Regions from separate parts of the Pantoea sp. PA1 genome, predicted to be linked through region 3. Evidence: predicted binding sites of a transcription regulator. Region 3 holds the regulator's gene; each other region holds the start of a gene.
What was found. The regulator CRP, encoded in region 3, controls carbon source genes, mostly activating them, when cyclic AMP is high. The targets are predictions, from matches to a motif close to ATGTGANNNNNNTCACAT.
Positions count from the first base shown of each region.

Region 1: AC1V0D_RS13100 (iron-containing alcohol dehydrogenase) is a predicted target of CRP. The motif match lies at 4,550-4,567, and genes of this name have one in related genera.
Region 2: AC1V0D_RS13280 (CdaR family transcriptional regulator) is a predicted target of CRP. The motif match lies at 4,504-4,521, and genes of this name have one in related genera.

Region 1 covers NZ_JBXGEE010000002.1:507,718-514,898, forward strand. The annotation lists gene AC1V0D_RS13085 (sialidase family protein) at 1-898, opposite strand, end outside; gene AC1V0D_RS13090 (sodium:solute symporter family protein) at 900-2,315, opposite strand; gene AC1V0D_RS13095 (dihydrodipicolinate synthase family protein) at 2,395-3,279, opposite strand; gene AC1V0D_RS13100 (iron-containing alcohol dehydrogenase) at 3,291-4,439, opposite strand; gene dtnK (D-threonate kinase) at 4,627-5,883, shown strand; gene AC1V0D_RS13110 (D-threonate 4-phosphate dehydrogenase) at 5,876-6,856, shown strand; gene AC1V0D_RS13115 (DeoR/GlpR family DNA-binding transcription regulator) at 6,863-7,181, shown strand, end outside.
Region 2 covers NZ_JBXGEE010000002.1:548,300-555,480, reverse strand. The annotation lists gene glnD (bifunctional uridylyltransferase/uridylyl-removing protein GlnD) at 1-1,665, shown strand, start outside; gene dapD (2,3,4,5-tetrahydropyridine-2,6-dicarboxylate N-succinyltransferase) at 1,747-2,571, shown strand; gene AC1V0D_RS13285 (DUF3461 family protein) at 2,796-3,188, shown strand; gene AC1V0D_RS13280 (CdaR family transcriptional regulator) at 3,249-4,406, opposite strand; gene degP (serine endoprotease DegP) at 4,591-6,033, opposite strand; gene dgt (dGTPase) at 6,168-7,181, opposite strand, start outside.
Region 3 covers NZ_JBXGEE010000005.1:15,962-23,142, reverse strand. The annotation lists gene AC1V0D_RS17695 (YccS/YhfK family putative transporter) at 1-858, opposite strand, end outside; gene crp (cAMP-activated global transcriptional regulator CRP) at 916-1,548, opposite strand; gene AC1V0D_RS17685 (OsmC family protein) at 1,852-2,256, shown strand; gene AC1V0D_RS17680 (phosphoribulokinase) at 2,847-3,716, opposite strand; gene AC1V0D_RS17675 (YheU family protein) at 3,778-3,996, opposite strand; gene AC1V0D_RS17670 (hydrolase) at 4,001-5,017, opposite strand; gene AC1V0D_RS17665 (LysE family translocator) at 5,076-5,678, shown strand; gene AC1V0D_RS17660 (LacI family DNA-binding transcriptional regulator) at 5,680-6,660, opposite strand; gene tauA (taurine ABC transporter substrate-binding protein) at 6,899-7,181, shown strand, end outside.

The DNA of each region.
Region 1 (7,181 bases), on a different contig from region 3:
CCGCCACCTCATCGTCCTCTTCATCATCTTCAATTTCGTCATAGAGCGACAGGCGACGTTCGCTGGCACCTTCAGCGCTCATGGCGTTAAACACCAGCGCCAGATGACCGTTGCGCAGCGTCGTGACCTGAATAGAGGAGTTGTTATTTGGCAGCGACAGCGCTTCGGGTGCGCTCCAGCTCTCTCCCTGATCAAACGAGCGGCTCTGGTAGATGTGATCGGCCCAGCGACTGCGGTAGAGCGCCAGCAGCGAGCCATCCTCCAGCAGGGTGACGTTCATATGGACGCAGCCGGTGCTGTCAGGCACGCTGACATCGCGCCAGCTCCGGCCTTTATCCTCTGAGATCTTCACGGCGCTGACATCATAGTTTCCCACCCATTTTTCACCGGGCGGCGTCAGGCAGTAAAAGACCGGCAGCAGCCAGTTGCCATTCGGCAGCACCACGATCGGCTGACGAATAAAGGTGCCAGGCTTATCCAGCAGGGTGTCGATCGCGCCCCAGCTCCGGCCCAGATCGTGAGACTGACGATAGCGCACGATGGCGGTGTCCTGATTACCGGACTTCTGCGCCGTCCAGAGCAGCCACAGGACCTGATCGGGATCGAGGAACAGCACCGGATTCTGCTCGGACCGCGTCGGATCCTCAGAGAGTTTCTGCGCCTCACTCCAGCGATCGCTGCCTTTCTGCAGCCGTGAACACCAGACAGAGATATCGGCGATCCCCTCCTGGGTGCCGCCAAACCAGACGCAGAGCAGATCGCCATCCGGCAGCGGCAGCAGGTTAGCCGCATGGTTTTGCGGGCAGGAGGAGGGCAGCATCGCAACCTGCTGCGCGCTATCCTGCGGATGCGGCGCAAGCTGGCCGGTGCGTTCGGCGGTGACGGTTTCCTGAGTCATATTAGGCTCCACTCTTTTGTGCATTGCGTTGCGGTTGAGGCTGAGACTGGCGTGACGGGATGCAGCGGTCAATCACCATAATGATCGCTGGTGTGGCCAGCGCCACATACATATTATCGATGCCAAACGGATTCCCCATCAGGAACCAGACGGAGGTGACCAGACAGGAACCAATCAGACCGGCGTTGGCACCGCGTGTGCTCTTAAACCACGGCAGATAGAACGCCATGATCGCCACGACGGTGATCGACAGGCGAATCGCGCGGGTAAAGAAGGAGAGCTTCAGCACTTCCGGGAAGAACAGCACAAACAGCAGCGGAAAGAAGCCGATGGCAATCGAGAACCAGCGCGTCACTTTGAACTCGCGCTCTGGCGTAGGGTGACGGTAAGGAACATAAAAATCTTTCACCACCAGCGAGGCGATCGCCAGCGCCACGGTGCCGACGCTGACGAAAATCGATGCCACCAGCGAGGTCGTCACGATGCCCGCCAGCCAGGGTGACATATCCTGCAAAAACACCGGCAGGGCATAGAGGCTCTTGATGTCGGGATGAGCAAACTTCGCCGCCACGCCGATCAGTGCCATCGCCAGGCCGATAGGCAGGCAGAAGAAGAAGGCGACCCACGTGGCACGCTTAGCGGATTTGACATCTTTGGTCGAGGAGATCGCCTGGATCACAAACTGGGTGCAGAAGATCGAGCCCACGGTTCCGATCAGCCAGGCCACAATGGTACTGGCCCCGACATGACCATCCCACGTCCAGTAGAAGGCGGGCATTTTCTCGATCATCGGGGCCACGCCGCCGGTCATCTTCAGCGCCACGTAGAGGATAATCAGGATCCCGATGTACTTAATGGCGCTGTGCAGCAGCGTCACCCAGGCCACCCCTTTCATGCCGCCAAACGCGAAGTAGAAGGTACTCACCACCGCGGTAATAAAGGCCGCCTGGGTCAGGTCGATCTTCAGCACGGTAGAGATCGCCGCCGCGCCGCTGATGTAGTTGCCGACGTTCACCAGCAGCAGCGCATAGATCATGATCAGCGAAATGATGTTTTTGGTCGAACTGCCATATTTTTCGGCGATCGCCCCGGAGATGGTGATCTTACCGGTGTTGTAGATGCGCTTCACCAGGATCAGACCAAACAGCGGAAAGCCAATCGCCGCGCCGATCACTGACCAGGAAGCGGCGAAGCCATTTTCAAAGGCGGCCTGCGCAGTGCCGATCGTGGATTTTGCCCCGATATATTCCGACATCAGCATGATGCCGACGATAAAGGCAGGCATGGCGCGGGAGCCTTCCATAAAGTCACCGCTGCTTTTACTGCGCAGCCGCCAGGTCAGCCAGGTGGTGAACAGGATATAGGCGACCACCATGCCTACGATCAGTAAGGTGCTCTCAGTTGAAAATGCGTTCATCATAACCTCGATTGTGCTGGCAGATGGCGACCATCAGGTTCGTTCTCATCTGACCGGTAGGAGACAAAGGCGATGGCGTTTATTGCAGGTAGTGGGTGACGATCTGACGGATCTGCTGCTGCTCTTCGGCGCTGAACTGCACCGCATAGCGGCTTTCACCCACCTCGAAGCCCAGCAGGCTGACCGCTTTTTTCACGGCGGCCGGTGAGAAACCGATGCTGTAGAGCGCCGTGCGCAGACCGGTGACGTTCTCCTGAGCCTGCTGCGAACCGGCAATATCGCCGGCAGCGAAGCGCGCCCAGATAGCGTTAATCGCCTCCGGGGCCACGTTGGCCAGCCCGGAAATGGCGGCGGAGCAGCCCTCAACAAACCCCTGATGGATCAGCGAGTCGGGGCCATTCAGCACATCAAAACCGTCACAGTCGGCGGTGGCCTGCAGGAAGCCGCGCAGGCTGTCATAACTGCCCGCCGAATCTTTGATGCCGATGATATTTGGATGGGCGGCCAGCGTGCGCACCGTCTCCGGCTGCAGCGTATTGCCGGTGCGCGCCGGGATGTTGTAGAGGAACAGCGGCACCGTCAGCGCGTCAGCCACGCGCCGGTAGTGATCGATCAGCTCCTGCTGTTTCAGCGGCACAAACCAGGGGGTGATCGCGGAGACGGCATCCACGCCCAGGCGGGCGATCTGTGTGCCGAGCCGGATCGTTTCACGCGTCGAGATTTCGCCGATGTGCGCCACCACCGCCGCGCGGCCGCTGACTTCATCCACGCAGGTGGCGGTGACGGCGAGCTTTTCCTGCTCGTTCAGCACAAAGAATTCGCCGTTGGTGCCGCCGCAGAAGATGCCGTTACCGGCCCGGAGCTGTCGTCTGACCTGCTCACGCTGTCTCACCGGATCAAAAGCGCCGTCACGATCGAAGGTGGTGACGATGGCAGTCAGTACGCCGCTTATTTTCTTATTCATGACAATCCTCATTACGCCTGGCAGGAAGGAAACAGGGTCAGATAGACCGCGCGCACATCGTCAGCGGTGACCGCCATCGGGACATTTTTCATCAGGCGCTGCACGTCGAGCGCGGCTTCCACCAGATAGGGCAGGTGATCCGGGCCGATGCCCAGCGCTTCCAGACTGGCAGGCAGCTGCAGACGCGCCACCAGTGCGGTGAAGTAGTCGACCAGCGCATGGGATTTCGCTTCATCACTTAAACGGTGGTCAGCATCAGGCAGCAGGTCATAGGCCTGAGCGAATTTACTCACCGCCGCCGGACGGACAAAGCGCATGCAGGGGGCCAGCAGAATGGCATTCGCCACGCCGTGCGGCAGATGATATTTGCCGCCGAGCGGGTAGGAGAGGGCGTGCACCAGATGCGTGCCGGCATGGGCAATCGACGCACCGCCATAATAAGAGGCCCACAACATCTCCAGTCGTGCCTGCAGATTCTCCGGCTCCCGCAGGGTGGTTTCGAGATTGGCGAACAGCTTCTTCATCCCGATCAGCGCATAGTTATCGCTGACCGGATTGGCGACGCAGGCGGTAAAGCACTCTATCAGGTGGCAGAGGGCATCAATACCGGTTGAGGAGGCGATGTGCGCGGGCATGCTGGTGGTGAGTTCCGGCAGCAGCGCGACGACATCGGGCAGCATGATCGGGGAAATAATGCCGACTTTGGTCTCCTTCTCCGGGATCGCCAGAATCGCATTGGGCGTGGCTTCTGAGCCGGTACCCGCGGTGGTCGGAATCAGCATGGAGCGGGTGCGGTGCTGCGGTTTCTCCCCCGCCAGCAGGGCTTCCAGCGACGGGGCCGCATCCACGCACAGCACCGACAGCAGCTTTGCCACATCCAGCACGCTGCCACCGCCAATACCGATCACCATGTCAGCCCTGCGCGACGTGAGTGCGGCAAGAAGGGCGGCCACATCATGCTGGCTCGGCTCGGGGGGAACACTGTTCACCACGCTGATCTGGGGGATCTGCTCCCGGAGTTGCCCCAGCAGCGCCTGCACAGCCGGAATCGCTTCAATGTTCCGGTCAGTTACCACTACCGCGGATGAAACCCCCTCCAGCAGATAGCGCATGTCGTTTAACGCCTGATAGCCGCTGATCACCGTGCTGTTAATGTTCATTTCATACCCTTATGTCGATCGCGTCTGAGCAGATGATTAACTTTGCTCATCTCAATGCGAGGTCAGTCACTCTGTATGGCTCATTTTATAGGGCATATCGATTTCGATTAATTTGAAGTTGCTCACATATAATCAATTATGATTGAATATAATCAATGGCAGCGGCAATCGCCTGACAGGAGTGAGGATGGGCTCATCATTATGGAAAACGCCGGTACTGGTCATCGCCGATGACTTTACCGGTGCCAACGATGCGGGAAGCGGACTGGCGCAGGCCGGCGCAGGCGTTCAGGTGCTGTTCGACACCCGGGGCGCGTTGCCAGAGACGGCAGATGTGCTGGTCGTCAGCACGGAGAGTCGGGCGATCAGCGCCACCCAGGCGGCAGAGCGCGTCACGCAGGCGGTGCGGCACTTCGCGGCGCAGTTTCAGCACGGCTGGCTGTTCAAAAAGATCGACTCTACGCTGCGCGGCAATATCGGCGCTGAAACGGCGGCGGCACTGAAGGCCAGTGCGAAAACGCTGGCGCTGGTTGCACCGGCGGTGCCCCGACTGGGCCGCACCACGTGCGGAGGTCACGTCCGGGTCCATCAGCGTCTGCTCACGGACACCGAATTTGCCAGCGATCCGAAAACCCCGATCGCCAGCGCCAGCGTTCTTGAACAGATGCAGATCGCCGGCAGCGTGCTCGATCTTGCCACGCTGCGCAGCGACCGGCTTGATGCGGTGCTGGCGGCGGCGCACGGCATCGTCGTCGTGGATGCCGAAACCGGGGCGGACCTGGCGCGACTGATCGCCGCGGCTGCGCGGCTGCGCGAGACGCCGCTGCTGGTCGGGGCCGCCGGATTAAGCGATGCGCTGGGCGCCGCGCTCCGGGTGCGAACGCCCCGGCCGGTGCTGGCGGTGGTGGGATCGATGAGCGAGAGCGGGCAGCAGCAGGTTGCCCAGCTGCTCAGCCAGCGTGACGCAGCGAGAGTGGATGTCGATATCCGGCAGCTGTTCCGGCAGCCCGCCTGGCCCGATCGGGATCGCTGGATCGATGAGGCGGCTGCGGCACTGCGGGCCGGTCGCCATACGGTGATCACCACCTGCCAGCACGAGGCGCAGCGGCACGAGATTGCGCAGCTCTGTCAGCACTTCAGCATGACGCGCCAGCAGCTGGGGGAGGCGATCTGTCAGTTTCTCGGCGAGATTACTTACCGGCTCTGCCGCAGCGCGCAGCCGCATGCGCTCTATCTGTCGGGAGGGGATGTGGCGATGGCCGTCGCCCGGGCACTGGGTGCCAGCGGCTTTACCATTCAGGGTCTGGTGGCGGGCTGTGTGCCGCACGGGGTTCTGCTTAACAGTGAATTTACTCTGCCGGTGATGACCAAAGCGGGTGGCTTTGGTGATGAAAATACCCTGGTAGCAGCCATTGATTTTATTGAGGAGAAGTCGAGTGAGTAAAATTATTGCGATCACCATGGGCGACCCGGCGGGCATCAGCCCGGAAATCATCATTAAATCGCTCTCTGAAGGTGAGCTGAATGGCATTCCTGCCGTGGTGATTGGCTGCGCCAGTACACTGCGCCGCATTCTGGCGATGAACATTACGCCCCAGGCCGAGCTGCGGGTCCTTGACCGGGTGCAGGATGCACGCTTTGCTCCTGGCATCATCAACGTGATTGACGAGCCGCTGGCTGACCCCGACGCGCTGAAACCCGGCGTGGTGCAGAAAGAGGCGGGCGATCTGGCGTGGCGCTGTGTGAAACGTGCTACGGCGCTGGCGCTGGCGGGCGACGTGCAGGCGATTGCCACCGCGCCGCTGAACAAGGAGGCGATGCATGCGGCCGGCCATCTCTATCCGGGGCACACGGAGCTGCTGGCCCACCTCACTGACACCCGGGATTACGCCATGGTGCTCTACACCGATAAGCTGAAGGTGATTCACGTCACCACCCACATTGCACTGCGTAAGTTCCTCGACACGCTGAACCAGCCGCGCATTAAAACGGTCATTGGTATGGCGGACACTTTCCTGCGGCGCGTCGGTTATCAGGCTCCGCGCATCGCCGTGGCGGGCGTCAATCCCCATGCCGGTGAGAACGGGCTGTTTGGCGATGAGGAGATCACCACCGTTGCACCTGCCATTCAGGCGATGAAAGCGCAGGGGATTGATGTCGCCGGGCCGTGCCCGCCGGACACGGTGTTCCTGCAATGCCAGGAGGGGCTCTATGACATGGTGGTCGCGATGTACCACGATCAGGGGCATATCCCGCTGAAGCTGCTGGGCTTCTATGACGGCGTCAACATTACCGCCGGCCTGCCGTTTATCCGCACCTCTGCGGACCACGGCACCGCTTTTGATATCGCCTGGACAGGTAAAGCGAAGTCTGAGAGCATGGCGATCTCTATCAAACTCGCGATGCAGCTCGCATAGGGAAATATGAAGGGACAGAGCCGTCTTGACCAGATTATGGATTATCTGAAAAGCCATAATCTGGTGACTGTTGAGCAACTGGTCAGTGCGATCTCCGCCTCACCCGCCACGATTCGCCGTGATTTGATCAAGCTGGATAAAGAGGGCGTGATCAGCCGCAGTCACGGTGGTGTCACCCTGAATCGGTTTATTCCCGCCCAGCCGACCACCCTGGAGAAGATGCAGCGTCACCTGGCGGAGAAGCAGGCCATTGCGGAGTGCGCCGCCAGCTTTGTCCGGGCAGGCGACGCCATCGTGCTGGATGCCGGCACCACCATGCTGGAAC
Region 2 (7,181 bases), on a different contig from region 3:
GCGATTCTGGCGCTCTCCACCAATGAGAAGCCCAGACCTGTCGATGACGACTTTCAGCTGCGTGGCGACCTGATCGACCTGCGTGATGAAACGCTGTTCACCCGTGAGCCGCAGGCGATCCTGCGCATGTTCTACGTCATGGTGCGCAACGAGAACATCAAAGGCATCTACTCCACCACCCTGCGTCACCTGCGCCATGCCCGCCGCCATCTGAAACAGCCGCTGTGTCAGATCCCGGAGGCGCGCCGCACGTTTATGTCGATTCTGCGCCATCCTGGCGCGGTCAGCCGGGCGCTGGTGCCGATGCATCGCCACAGCGTGCTGTGGGCCTATACGCCGCTGTGGGGCCATATTGTCGGCCAGATGCAGTTTGATCTGTTCCACGCCTACACCGTGGATGAGCACACCATTCGCGTCCTGCAGAAGCTGGAGAGCTTCGCCAGCGAGTCTACCCGTCCGCAGCATCCGCTGTGCGTCGAGCTGTGGCCGCGCCTGCCTCAGCAGGAGCTGCTGCTGATGGCCGCGCTGCTGCATGACATCGCCAAGGGGCGCGGCGGTGACCACTCGATTCTCGGCGCACAGGACGCGCTCGACTTCGCGGAGATGCACGGCCTCAACTCGCGGGAAACACAGCTGGTGGCCTGGCTGGTGCGCCATCATCTGCTGATGTCGGTCACGGCTCAGCGGCGCGATATTCAGGACCCGACGGTCATCCAGCAGTTCGCGGAGGTGATGCAGAACGAAAACCGGCTGCGCTATCTGGTCTGCCTGACGGTGGCCGATATCTGCGCCACCAACGAGAGCCTCTGGAACAGCTGGAAGCAGAGCCTGCTGCGCGAACTCTTTTTCGCCACGGAGAAGCAGCTGCGTCGTGGCATGGAGAACAGTCCGGATCTGCGCGAGCGGGTGCGCCATCATCGTCTGCAGTCGCTGGCGCTGCTGCGGATGGACAATATAGATGAGGAGCGCCTGCATCAGATCTGGAATCGCTGCCGCGCTGACTACTTCCTGCGCCATACGCCAAATCAGATCGCCTGGCATGCCCGCCATCTGCTGGTGCATGACCTGAAGAAGCCGCTGGTGCTGGTCAGCCCGCAGGCCACGCGCGGCGGAACGGAGATTTTTATCTGGAGCCCCGATCGCCCCCACCTGTTTGCCGCTGTCGCCGGTGAACTGGACCGCCGCAATCTCAGCGTCCATGACGCTCAGATCTTCACCAGCCGCGACGGCATGGCCATGGATACCTTTATTGTGCTGGAACCCGATGGCAGTCCGCTCTCCCCGGATCGCCATCCGATGATCATTCAGGCGCTGGAGCAGGCGATAACCCAGTCGCAGTGGGTGCCGCCGCGCACCCGCCGACCGTCAGCCAAACTCCGGCACTTTAGTGTGGACACCGAGGTCAACTTCCTGCCGACCCACACCGACCGGCGCAGCTACCTGGAACTGGTGGCGCTGGACCAGCCGGGTCTGCTGGCCCGGGTTGGTGAAGTCTTTGCCGATCTCGGGGTTTCACTGCATGGCGCGCGCATCAGCACCATCGGCGAACGGGTCGAAGATCTCTTTATTCTGGCCAACAGTGAGCGGCAGGCGCTGGACGAAGAAATGCGCAAAGCATTGCAACAACGGTTGACAGAGGCCCTTAATCCAAACGATAAAGTGTGACCAGACACGATTTATCATCCTCTATTTTTATTTGTGCCGGGAAAGTGCCCGGCATTGCACATGACCGATCAGGAAAAAAATATGCAACAGTTACAAAGCGTTATCGAATCCGCCTTTGAACGTCGCGCGGACATTACCCCCGTCAGCGTTGACAGCGAAACCCGTGATGCCATCAACCAGGTGATCGCCCTGCTGGACAGCGGCGAACTGCGCGTTTCTGAAAAGATCGACGGCGAGTGGGTAACGCATCAGTGGCTGAAAAAAGCAGTGCTGCTCTCTTTCCGCATCAACGACAATCAGGTCATGGAAGGGGCAGAAACCCGTTTTTACGACAAAGTGCCGATGAAGTTTTCTGGCTGGGATGAGGCGCGTTTTAAAGCCGCCGGTTTCCGCGTGGTGCCGCCTGCGGCAGTGCGTCAGGGCGCGTTCATTGCCCGTAACACGGTGCTGATGCCCTCTTATGTCAACATCGGCGCTTTCGTCGATGAAGGCACCATGGTGGATACCTGGGCGACCGTCGGCTCCTGTGCGCAGATCGGCAAAAACGTTCACCTCTCAGGTGGCGTGGGAATCGGTGGCGTGCTGGAACCGCTGCAGGCAAACCCGACCATTATCGAAGACAACTGCTTCATTGGCGCACGCTCTGAAATCGTTGAAGGCGTGATTGTTGAAGAAGGCTCCGTGATCTCAATGGGCGTCTATATCGGTCAGAGCACCAAAATTTATGACCGCGAAACCGGCGAAGTGCATTACGGCCGCGTTCCTGCCGGTTCGGTCGTCGTTTCCGGTAACCTGCCGTCTAAAGATGGCAGCTACAGCCTCTACTGTGCGGTGATCGTGAAGAAAGTTGACGCGAAAACCCTGAGCAAAACCGGTATCAACGAACTGCTGCGCACCATCGACTGATGTCAGTGACGGGCTGGAAACCAGCCCGTCATCTTTTCTTTACAGCCATTCCAAATCAACCTGATTCGCGCCGCGAAGGAACGGGTGCGTTTAGATTTCATCCAGGTCATAATCCGCGCCAGTTAAATCCTGTCGCGCAATGTTCATCCCGCTGATTTATGTCTACAGTTGTCTGACGTCATGAACAAGACTGCGCGCTTCTCACTTTTGATGGAAACAACGCCATGTATGACAATCTGAAAAGCTTAGGAATCAGTAATCCGGACGACATCGATCGCTACAGCCTGCGTCAGGAAGCGAATAACGACATTCTGAAAATCTACTTCCGCAAAGATAAAGGTGAATTTTTCGCGAAAAGCGTCAAATTCAAATATCCGCGTCAGCGCAAAACCGTCGTGGCCGATCACGCGACCCAGGGCTATAAAGAAGTTCAGGAGATCAGCCCGAATCTGCGTTATGTCATCGACGAACTGGACCAGATTTGCCAGCGTGACCAGGTTGAAGTGGATCTGAAACGCAAAATTCTGGATGACCTGCGTCATCTGGAAAGCGTGGTTTCTCACAAAATCAGTGAGATTGAATCGGACCTGGAAAAATTAACCCGCAACGGTCGTTAATTCCCTGCCCGATCGGAAAGGCCAGTACTGCTGGCCTTTTTTATGCCCGCTGTTTGCGTGTTATCCCTGCTCATCCAGCTGCAACGCCACATAGAGTAGCAGCCTGTCATCAAACTGCCCAAGATTAAGCCCGGTCAGTTCAGATATCCGGTTCAGCCGGTACTCCAGCGTATTGCGATGGATAAACAGCGCGCGCGCAGTGGCGCCCGGCTGTACGTTGTGGGTGAACCAGGCCATCAGCGTACGACGCAGCAGGCCGTTGTTATCCATGCTTTTAAGCTTTGCCAGTGGCCGCGCCAGCTCATTCGCCTGCCAGCCGCCTCGCAGGCTGTCGAGCAGCACCGGCAGCACCAGATCCTGATAGAAGTAGCTGCGTAATTCCGGCATCCGCTGCTTGCCGACCATCATGGTGGTGCGGGCGGTGCGATAGGAGCGCGCAATGCTGCCGGGACCGGTAAAAACATTGCCGAGTGCAATACGCATCCGCAGATGCCCGCTCTCTTTCATCCGCTGCAGCAACTGCTCGATGCGGCGGCGATGATCCTCCTGATCGTGGCGTCCATGCGCATTCAGGGCGGGTTTCAGCACCACCATTTCGGTCAGCGAAACAATGGCGATCAGATTATCGCGCTCCGGCGTGGTCAGCAGTGTCTGCAGCTTCTGCAACTCTGACATGGCGCTGTCCACGCCGAGCTGGCCGCTGTCCACCTCGATGACAGCGGCAACGCGAGGCTGATTGAGGTCGATGCCGAGCCGCTGCGCCCACTCGGTCAGCTGCGGCGACAGCGTGTCACTGCGGATCAGATTCAGCACCAGCTCTTCACGCAGACGGCTATCCTGGGCCAGCATGTGCAGCAGCCGCGCCTGCTCCAGCATCATCTCTGCCGCCATACAGACCAGCTCGCCATAATGACGCAGCGACAGCGGTTCGCCGGTCAGGCCAATCACACCCGCAATATCGCCATCCAGGCGCAGCGGCAGGTTGATGCCTGGCCGCACGCCGTGCAGATGTTTAGCCACGGCGTCATCAATGTCCACCACGCGTCCCTGAGAGAGCACCAGCAGTGCGCCTTCGTGCAACTCTCCAACGCGTTCAGGGTCGCCGCTGCCAATGATGCGGCCCCGCGCGTCCATCACGTTGACATTGCTGTCGATAATTCTCATGGTGCGCGCCACGATATCCTGCGCCAGCCGGGCATCAAGGTGATAGGCAGCCATCCATTACTCCTGAAAAAATAGGGGAGCAACAGAATACGCAGGCGTCGCACGCGGAGCATTGTGCAATTGCACAGAGGCAGGCGCTGATTTCCCGGATTTGCGGTCACTATCACACTCTGCCACGGCGGAGAGCGGGCATAAAAAAGGCGGACCGCAATCCGCCTGAAAGGTTTTTACGCGTCGCTTACTGCATCAGCAGATAGAGCGTATTGTCGCCACGCTTCACGTTCAGCGCCAGAACCGATGGTTTGGTGTCGAGGACTTTACGCAGCTCGCCCAGGTTGGTCACCACCTGCTGGTTAACGCCCTGAATCACGTCGCCCTTCTTCAGGCCGATACGCGCCGCGGCACTGCCCGGTTTGACGTTATCCACCCGCACACCTTTGGCACCCGCTTCGATGTTGCTGAGATCGGCGCCTTCAATGCCGGTGTAGATGGTCGCAGACTGAACTTTCGCCTGGCTGCTCTGCTGCAGCTGGACAGAGACATCGAGCGGCTTGCCGTCACGCAGCAGTCCCAGCTTCAGCGTAGTGCCCACCGGCAGTGAGCCCACTTCCGCACGCAGCGAGGCAAAGCTGCTGAGCGGTTTGCCGTTCATGGAGACGATCACGTCACCGGCTTTGATCCCCGCTTTGGCGGCAGCTGAGTCCGGCAGCACCTGGCTGACAAAGGCACCGCGCTGTGCGTCCACCTTCATCGCTTTAGCCAGCTCGGAGTTCAGCTCTGTTCCCTGCACGCCCAGCTCACCCCGTTTCACCTGACCAAACTCCACCATCTGCGCCGTCAGGTTTTTCACCATGTTGCTGGGGATAGCAAAGCCGATACCAATGTTGCCGCCATCCGGTGCCAGAATCGCGGTGTTAATTCCGATCAGCTCACCGTTGAGGTTAACCAGCGCGCCGCCGGAGTTACCCCGGTTAATCGCCGCATCGGTCTGAATAAAGTTCTCATAATTTTCCACGTTCAGGCCGCTGCGTCCCAGCGCAGAGACGATACCTGACGTCACGGTTTCACCCAGTCCGTAAGGGTTACCGATCGCCACGGTGTAGTCACCCACACGCAGGCTGTCAGAGTCGGCGATTTTCACCGCGGTCAGGTTTTTGGCGTCCTGCAACTGCACCAGCGCAATATCGGAGCTCGGATCTTTGCCAATGACTTTGGCGTCATAGCGACGGCCATCGCTCAGCTGCACCTGAATTTTGGTGGCGTTGTTCACCACGTGGTTGTTGGTGACCACATAGCCTTTTTCGGCGTTAATGATGACGCCCGATCCCAGCGCGCGGAATTTCTCCTGCTGGGTATCCGGGCCTGGCGCTCCGCCGTTACCGCCTGCTCCACCGTCCTGGCACATTGGTGAGCCCTGGAACGGAGAGCCGTCCTGGCAGAAAGGCGAATTGTCGCCAAAGAATTGCTGAAACTGTTGTGGCATGCGGGGAGTTTTAACCGTGGTGGTGCCCTCGACGCTGATACTGACCACAGACGGCATGACCTTCTCCAGCATTGGAGCCAGACTTGGCAGTTGCTGGCTATCTGAAGAGGCCGTTTGCGCAGCAGAAACAGTAACAGGGGCGAGCGCCATGCTCAGGCTTAACGCCAGCGCACTTAATACTAAGGTCTTTTTTTTCATTTTTCGTTTCTCTGTAAGATTACTGTTCAGACCATTGCTGTGGTCGAAAGGTGAGATAAATGTTTTAGCGCGAAGTTCCTTAAAAAGTTTCAGGCAAAAGTAAAAATTTATTCGCGCTCTTTACAATTGGCGGCTTATTCTACGGCCATCAGCCGCCGGTACTCATCCCAGGCATAGAGATCGGTCATGCCGCTGATATAATCCTGAATAAGGCGGAAGCGATAATAACGCTCCCACAACAGCCGCTGATATTTATGCTCCACCACCAGGTTACGCATCTTATGTAAATACGCTTTGCGGTGTTTACCGGAGAGCTTATGGAAAAGCCGGGTTTCGATGGGATGCTTACGCAGGAAATCTTCATTTATCAGCGTGGTAAAGGCTTCGTAATTGAGGCGCATCAGCGGCTGATAGATCTCCAGCAGGCCCCTGATGACCCGATAACCCTGCAGTTCCAGCTGTTCCACTTCAGAATGGTTAAAGACCTGCTGACGGGCGACGGTCTTAAACAGCTGCAGCAAACGCCCCTCTTCACCCTCATCTTCCAGCAGCGCATGGTTGAAACTGCCGTCAAATATGGCCGGCAGATTATCAACAAAACGCTTGACCGCATAGCTGACCAATACACTCTGAACATTTACGCGTAATGACATAAAAAATTGATCGCTGCGGCTGCGGCGTTTTTTATTACAGGCTTCACGCCAGGCTTCGCCAATCGTCCGGCTGAAAGCATCATTATTTTTAACCGGCCCCCAGGCTTTATTGAGAAATTCATACAAACTCTCAACATTGAAGATATCTTTTTCTACAGCGTCGTCCAAATCGGCAATACAATAGGAGATATCATCCGCGGCTTCCATTATATAGGTGAGCGGAAAGCGGTGGTGCTCTTTCATATTGGTGGCAGCACGCAGCTCGGTAATATAATCCTGTTCAGAGAGATAAAAACCCGGTTTCTTCATCAGGACGCTAAATTCGGCGGGTTTTTCACCCTGCCACCAGGCGGGGGCCGTATATTTCAGGATGCAGGCAACCTGAGAATAGCTGAGATTGAGTTGCAGCAGCGTATGCACCATGCGAATGGCCTGGGCGTTGCCTTCAAAATGGCAGAGATCCTGGCGGATGGTGGCGTTGAGCTGATCAAAAGC
Region 3 (7,181 bases):
GTGGTAGAGAATGGTATCGGCCAGCACCCGCAGCCGGGCTGAGATGGTTTTGGCGTTCCAGCGGATCACCGCTTCAGCATGGCTCTGCTCAACCAGTTTCTGCACCTCTTCCGGCCGGTGCAGGCTGACCGAGATGTGCTCCTGCAGATCCAGCGCCACCTGAAAGGCGCGCGTCAGCCGTTTATGGCTATTGTCGCGGCTCGCCGACAGCATATGCATCTGCTGATAACAGGTGTTGATCAAATCGACCACTTTCTGCTGGCGAGCCAGCAGCGGCGGCAGCGCCTTCTCCGGATCGGTCAGCTGCGTCAGCAGGGTATATTTGGCGTCGCAGTAGTTCGCCAGCTCGCGGTAGATCAGACTCAGGCTTTCGCGCATCGGCTGCTCTTTCCACAGCCAGAACCAGAACCAGTTAAACACGCCATACCAGAGGGTGCCGCCGATATAGAGCAGCGGCGGCACATAGATGGGCATGCGGCCCGTCAGGCTCAGGGTAAAAATAGCGGCGATGAGGGTGCCGGAGAGCAGGCGGCCATGCAGCGGGCTGATCTCCCCGGTGACACCCAGCAACAGGGGCATCGCAAACAGGATTAGCGGCAGCGGAACCGCATGCAGGGTAAGCCACTGGATCAGGAAGCTGCCAAGCGCAAACAGGCTGCCGCCCACAATCAGACGTTTGAAGAAGCGTTTATGCGGGGTATCGAGACCGGCAATGTTGCAGCAGGCGGGGACTAACGAGAACAGCAGACCTTTTTGCAGGTCGCCAGCCAGCCAGCCCAGCGCGACCGGCAGGCAGAGCACCAGCGTTTGCCGCAGGGCATAGTTCACTTCAGGGTGATAAATAATTCGACGCCACATCGGCTCAGCACAAACAATAACGGCGTGATGCGAACATCACGCCGTGGATGACAGGAATTAGCGGGTGCCGTAAACGACGATGGTTTTACCGTGTGCAGAGATCAGATTCTGATCTTCCAGCATCTTCAGAATACGGCCCACGGTTTCGCGTGAACAACCTACAATCTGGCCAATTTCCTGACGGGTAATTTTAATTTGCATGCCGTCGGGATGCGTCATGGCATCTGGCTGTTTCGCCAGATTAAGCAGAGTCTGTGCAATGCGTCCGGTCACGTCGAGGAAAGCGAGGTTACCCACTTTTTCTGACGTCACCTGCAGGCGACGCGCCATCTGCGATGAGAGTCGCATCAGGATGTCAGGGTTCACCTGAATCAGCTGGCGGAATTTCTTGTAGGAGATTTCCGCCACTTCGCACGCGCTTTTAGCACGAACCCAGGCGCTGCGCTCCTGACCTTCTTCAAACAGGCCAAGCTCGCCGATGAAATCCCCCTGATTCAGGTAGGAAAGAATCATCTCTTTGCCTTCTTCATCTTTAATCAGAACCGCGACGGAACCTTTCACGATGTAGTAAAGCGTTTCAGCTTTTTCACCTTGGTGAATCAGCGTACTTTTGGATGGATACTTGTGAATATGGCAATGGGACAGGAACCATTCGAGTGTAGGGTCTGTTTGCGGTTTGCCGAGAACCATTCGCTATTATCCTCTGTTGTAATCGTGCCCAAAATACAGGGGGCAGTTTTCCCTGTCAGGCGGTGAAAGCTTCAAGCGTTTCCTTTTCAGGAAATTATTCGGGCCGCATCAGGCGCAGTGCGCATCATTCTTCCCGGCTTCGCCATCGGGTGACGAAAAATATTTTCAGCTCTGTTTGTAGCACAGCTTTTGCCGACTGTCTTCTGTTGTCTCGCTTCAGCTAAGGGCGGATTTCTCTGGATTGCTGTTTATCAGGCGAAAGCGTACTCTGGCGACAAAACAGCGTATTCCGGAGCAAAAATCATGCAGGCAAGAGTGAAATGGGTAGAAGGGATGACATTCCTTGGTGAGTCATCCTCCGGCCATCAGATCCTGATGGATGGCAATTCAGGGGATAAAGCGCCCAGCCCAATGGAGATGGTGCTGATGGCGGCGGGCGGATGCAGCGCGATCGATGTGGTATCAATTCTGCAAAAAGGCCGCAACGATGTGGCTGATTGTGAAGTAAAACTGACCTCAGAACGTCGTGAAGAGGCGCCGCGAATCTTTACGCACATCAACCTGCATTTTATCGTGAGTGGCAAAGCACTCCAGGATAAAGCGGTCTCACGCGCGGTGGATCTTTCTGCTGAAAAATATTGCTCGGTGGCCATCATGCTGGGGAAAGGGGTGACGATGACGCACAGCTATGAGGTGGTTGAGCTGTAATAGCCGCAGGTTTTTTTAAAGTTGCTGGCAGTCCGGTGTGAGGCCGTGCCTGGATGGGGGAATTCACTTTGAGACTGTGCCTGCGCAGAAAACCGGGTCGGATCGATTTGTGGTGGTTCGCTGTCAGGCCGTGCCTGCGCAGGAAACCGGGTCAGATCGGAAAGTCGCTTGAGCCAATCCATGGCCGCTCGGCCCGCGCGATTACGCACCTCATCCCTGAGGTGCGCCCGTAGCCGGGCCAACGCGTTGCGTTGTTCAAAAACGCTCCCGGCGTTTTTATCCGGGCGGCGGGACGCTTTCCTCTTCTGACCCGGTTCCCTGCATGATGAGCTTTCGTGTTGCTGTCAGATTCTTTGTATGCAGGTTTTGTTTGTAGCGGCCTTACTGAAACCGGATGCGGCTACCGGACATGAAGTGAAGGGAGCATACGCCTGTAGCAAAGCATAGCGGGCCAGGAATGGCGGTTTTGCGTCTTTACGAAAGGCGTATTCTCCCTGAAGCCTGCTCAGCAGTAAGCCTTAATCCGCAGAAAAACCGGTTTTACATTTTTGCAAAAGGCATCTGCTCTCTGAGGGTTTTTTGCTGACCTCTTACTCTATCCGTTTACCTTCCATCAGCCGCTTCACCAGCGGCCCCATGATCAGCTCCATCGCCAGCCCCATTTTACCGCCGGGCACCACCAGCGTATTGATGTGCGAGATAAACGACCCCTGCAGCATCGCCAGCAGATAGGGAAAGTCGATATCCTCCAGTCCCTGAAAGTGGATCACCACAAAGCTCTCATCCAGTGACGGGATAGCGCGGGCGGCAAACGGGTTCGAGGTATCCACGGTCGGCACGCGCTGAAAGTTAATATGGGTGCGGGAGAACTGAGGCGTGATGAAGTTGATGTAATCCTCCATCGACCGCACTACCGAATCCATCACTGCCTCGCGGGAGTGGCCGCGCTCGCTGGTGTCCCGCACCAGCTTCTGAATCCATTCAAGGTTAACAATCGGCACCACGCCCACCAGCAGATCCACCTGTTCTGCGACGTTATGCTGCGCGGTGACCACGCCGCCATGCAGGCCTTCATAGAACAGAATATCGGTGTCCTGCGGCAGCGGCTGCCACGGCGTAAAGGTGCCAGGCACCTGATTCCACGGCACCGCCTCATCATAGGTGTGCAGATATTTACGCGACTGGCCCTGTCCGCTTTGACCATACTCTTTGAAACTCTGCTCCAGCAGGCCAAAGTCGTTGGCCTCCGGGCCGAAATAGCTGACGTGACGTCCTAAATCGCGCGCTTTACGAATCGCCATATCCATTTCAGGACGGGTAAAGCGGTGAAAGCTGTCGCCTTCCAGCTCCGCCGCATGCAGATTTAGCTGCTGGAAGATTTTGCGAAACGCGAGGCTGGTGGTGGTGGTTCCTGCGCCGCTGGAACCGGTCACCGCGATAATGGGATGACGAGCAGACATAGAAAAGCTCCCTGTGTGGTCGGGCAATGAGCATTGTTATCATGAAATGCCCGCCGGTGCATCAGCCGCGAAATTCTTTGCGCGGCATAATATTGACCGACTCATGCAGTTCCGACCACACCAGCACCACTTCGCCAGACTCCAGCTGCCGACGCACATCCGCGACCTTGTCGACCAGGCTGCGCTCCTGTTCGCCATAGTCGGTGCCTTCGCGCAGCACAAACGTTTCAATCAGGTTTTCGAGGGTCTCCGGGGAGACCTGTTGCCAGGGAATAATCACGCGATCAGTTATCCAGAATAGGGGCGATCCACTGGGGGATGCGCTGTTCCAGCCACATTTCGGGCTGACGTAACGTTCCACCGACAAAGCCGACGTGGCCGCCGTGTGGGCTCAGTTGATAAGTAATAGTGGCAGATAATTGGCTGCTGTGCGGGATCACCTCATCGCTCATAAAGGGATCGTCTTTCGCATGGATGATCAGCAGCGGTGTTTTGACCTGCTTCAGCCACGGCATGGCGCTGGCACGCTGATAGTAGTCGGTCGCATCCGCAAACCCGTGGGCACGGGCCGTGATCGCGTCATCAAAATCACGCAGTCGCCGCAGGGCTTTCAGCTGCGCCAGGTTGACCGGCAGCGTATCCGGCCAGGCGTGTAGCTTGCGGCGGGCATTTTTCTTCAGTTGCGCCAGCAGATAGTACTGATAGACGCGAGAAAAGCCGCGCTCCAGTCTCAGGCTGCAGGGTTCCAGCTGCAGCGGGGCGGAGACGATCACGCCCGCATCAACCCCGGCGTCTGCACCCTGCTGACCCAGCAGGCAGCCCAGCATATTGCCGCCCAGCGAGAAGCCTACGGCGGCGGTGGGCACGCGTCCCCAGCGGCGATGCAGCCACTGCAGGAAAAAGCGGGCATCGTCCGTTTCGCCGGAGTGATAGATCCGGTTCAGTCGGTTAGGCTCGCCGCTGCAGCCGCGAAAATGCATCACCACCGCCAGCCAGCCGCGCGCACGGCAGATTGCCATCAGACCATGGATATAGGGGCTGTGAAAACTCCCCTCCAGACCGTGAAACAGCACCACACGCGGCTTATGCTGCGCTGCGTGCGGATCTTCGCTCCAGGCGAGGTCGACAAAATCGCCATCCGGCAGATCGAGACGCTGCCAGTGGGGCTGGAGAGTGACATGGCGCCGCAACAGGCGCGGCAGCACGGTCTGCAGATGCGCATTACGCAGTGAGCCCGGCGGGATAAAGCGCTCATTTCCGGGTCCGGTAAATTTCATGGGGTAAAAGCTTGTCTGTTCCATATCACACTGTTAGCTTCGAAAGGTTTTTTCTTGCAGGGGTAAGGAGTACCCGATTGCCATGGAACTGAGTCTTTTCTTATCGATGTTAGGGTTTCTCTGGGTCGCTGCCATTACGCCAGGCCCTAATAATATGTTACTCACCGCCTCGGGCGCTAATTTTGGCTTTGTGCGCACCATTCCGCTGATGATTGGCATCATGATCGGCATGCAGGTGATGCTGCTGATGGTGGCCTTTGGGGTGGGTGGCCTGATCCTGCTCTATCCGTCACTGCATCTGATGCTGAAAATCGCCGGCAGCCTCTATCTGCTCTGGCTGGCGTGGAAAATCGCCACAGCCAGCTATGAAAAGCTGGAAACTGACCAGGGCCCGGATGCGCCGATGCCATTCTGGCAGGGAGGCGTGCTGCAGCTGATCAACCCCAAAGCCTGGCTGATGGCGCTGGGTGCGGTCGCCAGCTTCAGCCTGGCAGGGGACGCTTATCGCCATTCGATTGCCGCGATAAGCATCGGCATGTTTATGGTCAATCTGCTGTCGGGCGCAATCTGGATGGGATTCGGCGCGATGATTGGCCGCATTCTGCGCAGCCGTCGCGCCTGGAAAATCTTCAACCTCGCCATGGGGCTGCTGACTGCCGCCTGCGTGCTGTTAATCTGGCACTGAGTTAACTGGATGCGCGTTCAACGCGCGTCCAGGGCAGTACTTCGCGGACCACTGACGCGTTCGGATTACGGATCTTCTGCAATAGCAGCTGCACGCTGCGAGCGCCCAGCTGGTTCATCGGCTGTTCGATGGTGGTCAGCGGCGGATTCAGGCTGCGGGTGAACGGAATCCCATCAAAACCGACCACCGCCAGATCCTCCGGCACGCGCAGACCTGCCTCCAGTGCCGCATGCACCACACCCACCGCCAGCACATCGGAAACCGCAAACACCGCATCCGGCGGTTGCGGCAGCGCCAGCAGCTCCTTCACGGCCTGACTGCCCGCCTCAGGGGAAATTTCATCGGTATAAGCGACGCCAGACCAGGGATACTCCAGCTCTTCCAGTGCCTGCCGGTAGCCCTTTTCACGATGATGTGAATAGAGGTAGCGCATATCGCCATTCACCAGCCCGATGCGTTTACGTCCTTTACCGGCCAGGTAATGGACGGTGTCACGCGCAGCTTCAAGATGATCGATGGTGACCGAGGAGGCGGGGATCGTCGGATCAAACTCGCAGCACTGCACCCACGGCGCACCGGCGATCAGCGCCTGCAAATCCTGCAAGCCCGACGCGGCATCCATGGTAATCACGCCATCCACCACTTTTCCGGTCAGCAAACTCAGATAGGCGGCTTCCCGCTGCAGCTGCGAAGCGGAGTTGCAGAGCAGGATGTGATAGCCATGCAGCTCAGCTTCTGCCTCTATCCCCTGCACCACGCGCGAGCAGAAGGGATTGGTGATATCTGAGATCAGCACCAGCAGCATGTGGCTTTGCGCCGTACGCAGCTGACGTGCCAGTAAGTTGGGCTGATAGTCGCAGGCAGAGATCGCCGCCAGAACTTTCTCACGCGTATCGGGCTTGACGCCAGGATGCGCGTTGAGTACCCGCGATACCGTGGCTTTGGAGACGCCAGCCAGCTGAGCGACTTTCTCAATCGACATCGGGTTACAGAGACCTTAACAGGCAATGAATGGGAACACATATCAATAACACAGGGACAATGTGAGCGCCTGACATTTTTGCTTACTTTAGCTATTTTCAGCATTTGCGATTTCTGACTTAGGTTTGCAGATAGTGATCTAAGAACTTATTTCTATTAGGGATAATTTTTAATTCCTTTATGAAACTATAGTGCGCAGAGACACTGCCCCCACGATAAAAAAACAGGGGAAAACGATCATGGCAACAACACGTTTCACACTTTTAGCCGCCGCGCTGGCGCTGCTGGCTTTCCGGGCTGATGCGGTGAATGTCACCGTGGCCTACCAGACTTCCGCCGAACCGGCAAAAGTGGCGCAGGCGGACAACAGTTTTGCCAAAGATAGCGGGGCCAGCGTCGACTGGCGTAAGTTTGACAGCGGCGCGGGCGTATTACGTGCGCTGGCCTCCGGTGACGTCCAGATTGGTAATATCGGTTCCAGTCCGTTAGCAGTGGCCGCGGCGCAGAAGCTGCCGATTGAAG